Regions from separate parts of the Cupriavidus ulmosensis genome, predicted to be linked through region 1. Evidence: riboswitches for the same ligand, from Rfam matches in the RefSeq annotation. Region 1 holds a riboswitch; the other holds the start of a gene.
What was found. Region 1 has a riboswitch for glycine ahead of ACWTPI_RS25605 (D-amino acid dehydrogenase). Riboswitches for the same ligand answer to the same signal wherever they lie in the genome.
Positions count from the first base shown of each region.

Region 2: another riboswitch for glycine. It lies ahead of gcvT (glycine cleavage system aminomethyltransferase GcvT); the one in region 1 lies ahead of ACWTPI_RS25605 (D-amino acid dehydrogenase).

Region 1 covers NZ_CDRMWP010000002.1:1,330,642-1,335,027, forward strand. The annotation lists gene ACWTPI_RS25595 (acyl-CoA synthetase) at 1-692, shown strand, start outside; gene ACWTPI_RS25600 (glyoxalase) at 785-1,225, shown strand; gene ACWTPI_RS25605 (D-amino acid dehydrogenase) at 1,318-2,637, opposite strand; glycine riboswitch at 2,686-2,810, opposite strand; gene ACWTPI_RS25610 (DUF1294 domain-containing protein) at 2,961-3,545, opposite strand; gene ACWTPI_RS25615 (FKBP-type peptidyl-prolyl cis-trans isomerase) at 3,647-4,057, opposite strand; gene ACWTPI_RS25620 (short-chain fatty acid transporter) at 4,178-4,386, opposite strand, start outside.
Region 2 covers NZ_CDRMWP010000001.1:4,137,561-4,141,946, reverse strand. The annotation lists gene gcvP (aminomethyl-transferring glycine dehydrogenase) at 1-683, opposite strand, end outside; gene gcvH (glycine cleavage system protein GcvH) at 804-1,184, opposite strand; gene gcvT (glycine cleavage system aminomethyltransferase GcvT) at 1,287-2,414, opposite strand; glycine riboswitch at 2,513-2,652, opposite strand; glycine riboswitch at 2,674-2,761, opposite strand; gene ACWTPI_RS19170 (UvrD-helicase domain-containing protein) at 2,982-4,386, shown strand, end outside.

The DNA of each region.
Region 1 (4,386 bases):
TGGAGGCGATGGGCTTCGAGCTGACCCACGTCTACGGCCTGACCGAAACCTACGGCCCGGCCGCCGTGTGCGCCGAGCAGGACGACTGGGCCGCGCTGTCGCAGGAAGAGCGCGCCACCAAGAAGGCCCGGCAGGGCGTGCGCTACCACCTGCAGGCCGACGTCGCCGTGCTCGACCCGGACACCATGCAGCCGGTGGCCGCCGACGGCGAGGAAATCGGCGAGATCATGTTCCGCGGCAACATCTGCATGAAGGGCTACCTCAAGAACGAGCGCGCCACGCGCGAAGCCTTCGCCGGCGGCTGGTTCCATACCGGCGACCTGGGCGTGCGCACGGCGGACGGCTACGTCAAGATCAAGGACCGCAGCAAGGACATCATCATCTCCGGCGGCGAGAACATCTCCAGCGTGGAGGTGGAAGACGCGCTCTACCGCCACCCGGCCGTGCTGGCCGTGGCGGTGGTGGCCCAGCCGGACGCCAAGTGGGGCGAGACGCCATGCGCGTTCGTCGAGCTCAAGGACGGCGCCAGCGCCACCGCGGAGGAGCTGATCGCGCACTGCCGCACGCTGCTGGCCGGCTTCAAGGTGCCCAAGGCGGTCTACTTCGGCCCGCTGCCCAAGACCTCGACCGGCAAGATCCAGAAGTTCGAGCTGCGCCGCAAGGTCAAGTCGGATACGGCGATCGACGTCTGACGATGTTTTCCGAGCCGTGGCGCGTTCGGTAGCGCCCGGCGGGCTCGGCAGGGCTTGCCCGAAGCATTTCGAGAATGGGGGCTGACTTGGTCATGGAGCAGGAATTCGCGGGACTTGGCGTGCTGTTCGTTGCCGGTTTCGGTCCGATCAGCAAGGATTCGGAGAGCAGTCGCGCCCTTTACGTGGATACGCTTGGCTTGCCCCTCAAGCCTTATGGCGACAACAAGGACTACTTGCTGTCCGAGGCGGGCGCCTTGGAGGGAGTCAAGCATTTCGCGCTGTGGCCGTTGGCGCAAGCGGCCCGGTCCTGTTTCGGCTGCGAGACCTGGCCTGCCGATTTGCCGACGCCGCAGGCCTGGCTGGAGTTTGACGTCGAGAATATCGCCGTTGCCACCGAAGGATTAATGGCCAAGGGCTACCATTTGCTGATCTCCAACCGGGAAGAACCCTGGGGCCAGAAGGTGACGCGCTTCCTGAGCCCGGAAGGACTACTGGTTGCGGTGAGTGAAACGCCGTGGCTGCGAACTTCCTGACCGCCCCGGTGAGGCTCGAGGTGAACGGATAAGTCCGGCCCGCTGCCGCGCGCCCGGCGCGCGGCAGCGATGGCGCCGGCTGGCCGGTGGCGTCAGTGCGCCGCGGGCCGCGCCGCGGCCGGCGCCAGCGCGGCTGGCCGTGGCGCGCCCGCCGGCAGTTCGCCGGTGAAGGCGAAGTCCACCTCCGGCACGCGCCCGCTCACGATGTCCGCGATGGCGCGGCCCGAGCCGCAGCCGTGCGTCCAGCCCAGCGTGCCATGCCCGGTGTTGAGGTACAGCCCGCGCACGGCGGAGGCGCCGATGTACGGCACGTTGCCCGGCGTGGCCGGGCGCAGGCCGGTCCAGAACTGCGCCAGCTCGGGCCGGCTCATGCCCGGGAACACCTCCAGCGTGCGCCGCACGATGGCCTCGCAGCGCACCGGGTTGAGATCCATCGCATAGCCGTTGAGCTCCGCCGTGCCGGCGATGCGCAGGCGGTCGCCGAAGCGCGAGAACACCAGCTTGTACTCGTCGTCGGTCAGGCTCACGCTGGGCGCGCGCGTGGCATCGAGCACCGGCAGCGTGGCCGAGTAGCCCTTGGCCGGGTAGATGTCGAGCTTCACGCCGAGCGGGCGCGCCAGCATCGGGCTGAAGCTGCCCAGCGCCAGCACGTAGGCGTCGGCGCTCTCGATGCGGTAGGCGCCGGTCTCGTCGGCGATCTCCACGCCGCGCATGGCGCCGCCCTCGGCATGCAGGCGCTGCACCCGCACGCCGTAGCGAAAGCGCACGCCGAGCGCCTCGCAGCGCGCCGCCAGCGCGGTGGTGAAGCGGTGCACGTCGCCTGATTCGTCCTCGCTGGTATAGGTGGCGCCGGCCAGGCGCGGCGCGATGTGCGCCAGCGCCGGCTCCAGCCGCACCACCTCGTCCGGGCCGATCACGCGGCGCTCGCAGCCCAGCTCGCGCATGATGCGCGCCGGCTCGATGGCCGCGTCGAACTCTTTCTGGCTGGTGTAGAAGTGCAGGATGCCGCGCGTCAGGTGGTCGTACTCGATGCCGGTTTCGGCGCGCAGCGCCTGCAGGCTGGCGCGGCTGTAGGTGCCCAGGTTGAGCAACTGGACCATGTTGTGGGTGGAGCGCCGCGCCGAGCACTCGCGCAGGAACTTCAGGCCCCACGACCACTGCGCCGGATCGGCGCGCAGGCGGAACAGCAGCGGCGCGTCCTCGCGCCCCAGCCAGCGCAGCATCTTCAGCGGCGCGCCCGGGTTGGCCCACGGCTCGGCATGGCTGACGGAGATCTGCCCGCCGTTGCCGAAGCTGGTTTCGCGGGCCGCGCCCGCATTGCGCTCCAGCACCACCACCTCATGCCCGGCGCGCGCCAGGTACCACGCCGAGGCGACGCCGATCACGCCGGCTCCCATTACGATGACTTTCATTTCTCAGGCTCCGGATAGCAAAAAGGGACAGCCAGGCCATCCGGCCTGTCTGTCCCCACTGTCCTTTTACCTGAGAGATTCGCCGCACCCGGCATGGGTGGCGGCTTGCCCCTTCGGCGGCCGCGTGCCGCTCACCTTGTCGGTGCGGCCCGGCGCTCTCCAGTTCGTTCGGTTTCCAGTCTTTTGCACCTGAGCGTTTCAGGGGTACGCCTTCGGTAGAGGGGCCTTCCCATGCATGGTGAAGGCGCCTCGTTCTCCTGGAAGGCGCAAGGTAACACGGCTCGATCGGCGCCGGCAAGCGCCGCCCGCGCGGGTGTTGCGGCTTACGCGTCGAGCACCGTCGCCCAGAGCACCATCGCCCCGACGTTCAGCAGGACCGTGGCCCAGAAGGTGGCCTGGAACGACGCCTTGCGGTTCTTGTGCCGCAGCAGGTGCTGGGCCGCCAGCGCGCCCGGCCAGCCGCCGCACAGCGCGAGCAGGTGCAGCTCGTTCTCCGGAATGCGCTGTTCGCTGCGCACGGCGCGCCGCTTGTCGACGGCATAGCGCGCGAAGGCCGCCACGCTCAGCCCGAGGCTGGCCAGCGCCACGCCGCGCGGCAGACGGCCGGCGAGCGAAGCCGCGAAGATCGCCAGCAGCGCGAACGCCGCCACCAGCGCCGGCAGCAGGTTCGCCCGTCCCGCCGGCCCGGCCTGCCCGGGCGCGCCCGCGATCGAGACCTGGCTCGCCTGCGGGCGGCCGTCCTTGCCCGCCGACAATTCGAACGACACGCGGTCGCCGACCTTGGGCGCGACGGCGCGGCCCTGCAGCGCGCTGATATGGAAAAAAACGTCTTTCGACTGGGCGTGGATCTCGATGAACCCATAGCCCTTGTCGGCATGCCATGCCTTGATCCGTCCGCCTTTTCTCATCCCCGTGCCTGCATTCTTGTCGACAGAGAAGTGTAGCGGATGCGGCGGGACGGCAGCGCCGCGCACGGCCCGCCGGAGCAGGCCATGCGCCGGTGCCCTGGTCAGCCGCCGATGCCCAGCAGCTCGACCTCGAAGTTCAGCGTCGCGTTGGGCGGGATCGTGCCGGGCACGCCGCGCGAGCCGTAGGCGGTCGGGCCCGGGCAGACCAGCTTGGCCTTGCCGCCGACCTGCATCTTCTGCACGCCCTCGGTCCAGCACGGGATCACGCGGTTGAGCGGGAACGAGATCGGCTGGCCGCGCTTGTACGAGCTGTCGAACTCGGTGCCGTCGGTGAGCGTGCCGCGGTAGTGGACCTTGACCGTGTCGGACGCCTTGGGCGACGGGCCGGTGCCCTTGACGAGGTGCTGGATGGTCATGCCCGAGGGCAGCGTCTCGGCCGGGCCCGCGGGCGCGGCGGCGTGGACGGCGCCGGCGGTGGCGAGGGCGGCGAGGAACAGGGTGATCTTCTTCATCGTTGGCTTGGCTGGGTGGAAAAATCGGGTTCCGGCCGTAGCCGGAAAGCCGCATCTTAAACCGGGACGCGGGCTGCCCCGGCGTTTTCCTCCCGCGCGGGTCCCCGCGCCATCGATCCGTCAGGGCATCACGGGCGGACGATAGGGCAGCGTGGTCGCGAAGGCCCACAGCATGAACAGCACCAGCGGCGCGTGGACCAGCAGCTGGGTGAAGGTGAAGCCCACCACGTCCTTGGCGCGGATGCCGAGCACGCCCAGCAGCGGCAGCATCCAGAACGGGTTGATGAGGTTGGGCAGCGCCTCCGCGGCGTTGTACACCTGCACGGCCC
Region 2 (4,386 bases), on a different contig from region 1:
ACGCCGAACGCATGCGCGCCGGCGGCGTCGGCCGCGGGCCCGACCTTGACCTCGATGCCCAGCGGCAGCGCGCGCGTGCGCACCACTTCCAGCGTCTGCGGCAGCACGTCGTCGGCGACGTAGAAGGTATTGCTGGCGTGCTTGTTGACCCGCTGCAGCAGCGTCATGGCCTCGGCCGCGGCGGTGCCTTCGTCGAGCATGGAGGCGTTGGCGATGTCCAGGCCGGTCAGGTCGGTCACCATCTGCTGGAAGTTCAGCATGGCTTCCAGGCGGCCCTGCGAGATCTCCGGCTGGTACGGCGTGTAGGCGGTGTACCAGGCCGGGTTCTCGAAGATGTTGCGCAGGATGACGCCCGGCGTGAGCGTGTTGTAGTAGCCCTGGCCGATGAAGCTCCTGAGCACCTGGTTCTTGCCGGCCAGCCCGCGCAGTTTCGCCAGCGCGGCTTCCTCGGTCAGCGGCTCGGTGAACTCGCCCAGCGGCATGCCGTCGCGGCGGCGGATGGCGGCGGGGATGACGGCGTCGATCAGCGCGGCGCGGCTGCCGTAGCCGAGCACCTCGAGCATGTGCTGCTGCTCGGCGGCGTCGGGGCCGATATGACGGGAAGCGAAGGCGTCGCGCGCCTCCAGTTCGGCCAGCGTGGGCCGGGCACCTTGGGCGGCGGTGGTGGGAAGCGGGGCGTTCATGGCAAGAACCTCGTTGGGCGCGCGGCGGCAGGTGGTCGGCCTGGCCGCCGCGCATCGGTATTCAGTCGCCGTTCCCGCGGCATGGCGGCCGCGCGGGAACGGCGGGAGTGTGGCGGGGCGTCAGGCGCCGACGCTGGCCTTGTAGGCGTCGGCCGACATCAGGCCGTTGACGTCGTCGCTGTTGGCCGGCTTGAGCTTGAACAGCCAGGCGTCGAAGGCGTCGGCATTGACGCTTTCCGGCGCGGCCACGGCGGCGTCGTTGATGGCGATCACTTCGCCGGCCACCGGGGCGTAGATGTCGGACGCGGCCTTGACCGATTCCACCACGGCCAGCGCGTCGCCCGCGCCCACCGACTTGCCCACTTCGGGCAGTTCCAGGAACACGATGTCGCCCAGCGCGTCCTGCGCGTGGTCGGTGATGCCGATGGTCAGCGTGCCGTCGGCTTCGACGCGCACCCATTCATGGGACTCGGTGTACTTCAGGTCGGCGGGGAAAGTCATGGAATTCTCCAGATGCGGTTTGTTGTTCAGCGCCAGCCGGGCGGGGGATCGCGTGGAGCGGGGGTGGCCGCCGGCGGGCGCGCTGTGACCGGGTGCGAGCGTTCAGCTCACGAGTGCCTTGCCATTGCGCACAAACGGCAGTTTAACCACAGTCGCGGCGAGTTTGCGGTCGCGGATCTCGACCTGCACCTCGGCGCCGGCGGCAACGCCGAGCGGCAGGCGGGCAAAAGCGATGGACAGGGACAGCGAGGGGCTGAAGGTGCCGCTGGTGATCTCGCCCTCGCCGGCCGCGGTGATCACTTTCTGGTGCGCGCGCAGCACGCCGCCCTTCTCGCGCAGGATCAGGCCGGTGAACTGGCGGGTCTGGCCGGCGGCGGCGAGCGCCGCCTTGCCGGTGAAGTCGCGCTCGCTCTGCAGGTCCACGGTCCAGGCCAGGCCGGCGTCGAGCGGCGAGGTGTGGATGTCCATGTCCTGGCCGTACAGGTTCATGCCGGCTTCCAGGCGCAGCGTGTCGCGCGCGCCCAGGCCGGCCGGGCGCACGCCGGCGGCGTTCAGCTTCTCCCACAGGCCGGCGACGTTCTCGGCCGGCACCACCAGCTCGAAGCCGTCCTCGCCGGTATAGCCGGTGCGCGCCACCATGACCTCGCCCAGCGCGGGGTCCTGCACCACGATGGCGTTGAACGGCTTGAGCGCCTCGCTCGGCTGGGTGGCCGGGAAGGCGCTCCACACCTTGGCGCGCGCGTTCGGGCCCTGCACCGCGACGATGGCCAGCGGCGCGGCGCCGGCCGGCGCGTTGTCGCCGCGGCGCGGGGTGATGGCCACGCCGCTGCCGGTGGCGGCATTGCGCGCGCGGATCCATTCGATGTCGCCGTTGGCGGTGCCGGCGTTGACCACCAGGCGGAAGCGGTCCTCGGCGAAGAAGTAGACGATCAGGTCGTCGATGACGCCGCCGCGCTCGTCGAGCATGCACGAGTAGAGCGCCTTGCCCGGCGTCTGCAGCTTGTCGACATTGTTGGCCAGCAGGCCGCGCAGGAACGCGCGCACGTTGGCGCCGGCCAGGTCGACCACGCACATGTGGGACACGTCGAACATGCCGGCGTCGGTGCGCACGGCGTTGTGTTCTTCGATCTGGGAGCCGTAGTTGACCGGCATGTCCCAGCCGCCGAAGTCGACCATGCGGGCGCCGAGCGCGCGGTGGATGGCATTGAGGGGCGTGGCCTGGAGCGTCATGTAGTCCTCGGGGGAAGCGGAAATCTCGGTTCGGAAACGAAAAAAGGGTCATCCGCCGCATGGCCGGCGCGCATGGCGCTGCCGGATCCGCTGCGGCGGATGACCCCTCTGTCCTCGATACCTGAGAGATTACAAGGCGGTCCCGCGGACCAGTGCCTTGCGCGCCCCTTCGGTGGGCACGCTCGCCATGCCTTGCGCTGCGCGCAGGCGGCGGGTGCCGCTCTCCAGAGTACGGCCTGCATCGTGTGCATGTTGCGGGCCGATCCGACCAGTCCTTGGTGCCTGAGAGTTTTCGGGTGATACCCCTTCGGCGGCGCAGGCTCTGCGCGCTCTCCCGGTCGGATGGCGCGACTCTACAGGCAGCCCCGGTGGCTTGTCAACGCGCGGCGCCGGGCCGGCGGGGGCGGACCCGCCGCCGTGTTAACATCTGCCGCTGCGGCCGCCCGCGGGATCGCCGTCCCGGTGCCGCGGTCTTCACAGGCAGCCCTGGCCGCTTTGTTCTTGCCGGTCCTTGCCGGGCCCGCGCCCGCCATTTCGCCATCCGCTTCCGCCACCACGCCCCGACGCATGACCCACGGACTCAATCCCGCCCAATCCGAAGCCGTCCGTTATCTCGACGGACCCTGCCTGGTGCTGGCCGGCGCCGGCTCCGGCAAGACGCGGGTGATCACGCAGAAGATCGCGCACCTGATCGAGGACAAGGGCTTCGAGCCGAAGCACATCGCCGCCGTGACCTTCACCAACAAGGCCGCCAAGGAGATGCAGGAGCGCATCGCCAAGCTGATGGAAGGCAAGACCACGCGCGAGGGCCGCCGCATCCCGCTCAAGCAGATGACGGTGAGCACCTTCCACTCGCTCGGCGTGCAGATCCTGCGCGCCGAGGCCGAGCACGTGGGACTCAAGCCGCGCTTTTCCATCATGGACTCGGACGACTGCTTCGGCCTGGTGCAGGAGCAGCTCGCCACCACCGACAAGAAGCTGATCCGCAGCGTGCAGAGCACGATCTCGCTGTGGAAGAACGGCATGGTCGATCCCGAGACCGCCATCGCCACCGCCGAGAGCGCCGACGACCACCAGGCCGCGCTGGTCTACCGCAACTACGTGGCCACGCTGCACGCCTACCAGGCGGTGGACTTCGACGACCTGATCCGCCTGCCGGCCGAGCTGTTCGCGCGCGACGAGGCGGTGCGCATGAAATGGCAGAACCGCCTGCGCTACTTCCTGGTGGACGAATACCAGGACACCAACGCCTGCCAGTACGCGCTGCTCAAGCAGCTCGCCGGCGGCTCGCACCTGCGCGCGCCGGCCTTCACCGCGGTCGGCGACGACGACCAGGCCATCTACGGCTGGCGCGGCGCCACGCTCGACAACCTGCGCCTGCTGCAGACCGATTTCCCCGGCCTCAAGGTGGTCAAGCTCGAGCAGAACTATCGCTCCACGGTGCGCATCCTGGAAGCGGCCAACGCGGTCATCGCCAACAATCCCAAGCTGTTCGACAAGAAGCTGTGGAGCGAGCACGGCATGGGCGACCCGATCGCCGTCAATCCGATGAACGACGAGGAGCACGAGGCCGAATCCGTGGTGTTCCGCCTGTCCGCGCACAAGTTCGAGCGGCGCGCGCAGTTCCGCGACTACGCCATCCTCTACCGCGGCAACCACCAGGCGCGCCTGTTCGAGCAGATCCTGCGGCGCGAGCGCATTCCCTACGTGCTGTCCGGCGGCCAGAGCTTCTTCGACCGCGCCGAGATCAAGGACATCTGCGCCTACCTGCGCCTGATCGCCAACGCCGACGACGATCCCGCCTTCATCCGCGCCATCACCACGCCGCGCCGCGGCGTCGGCAACGCCACGCTGGAAGTGCTCGGCACCTTCGCCGGGCAGGCCAAGGTGTCGCTGTTCGAGGCGGCCATGATGGGCGGCATCGAAGGCAAGCTGCAGCCGCGCCAGCTCGAGCCGCTGCGCGTGTTCTGCG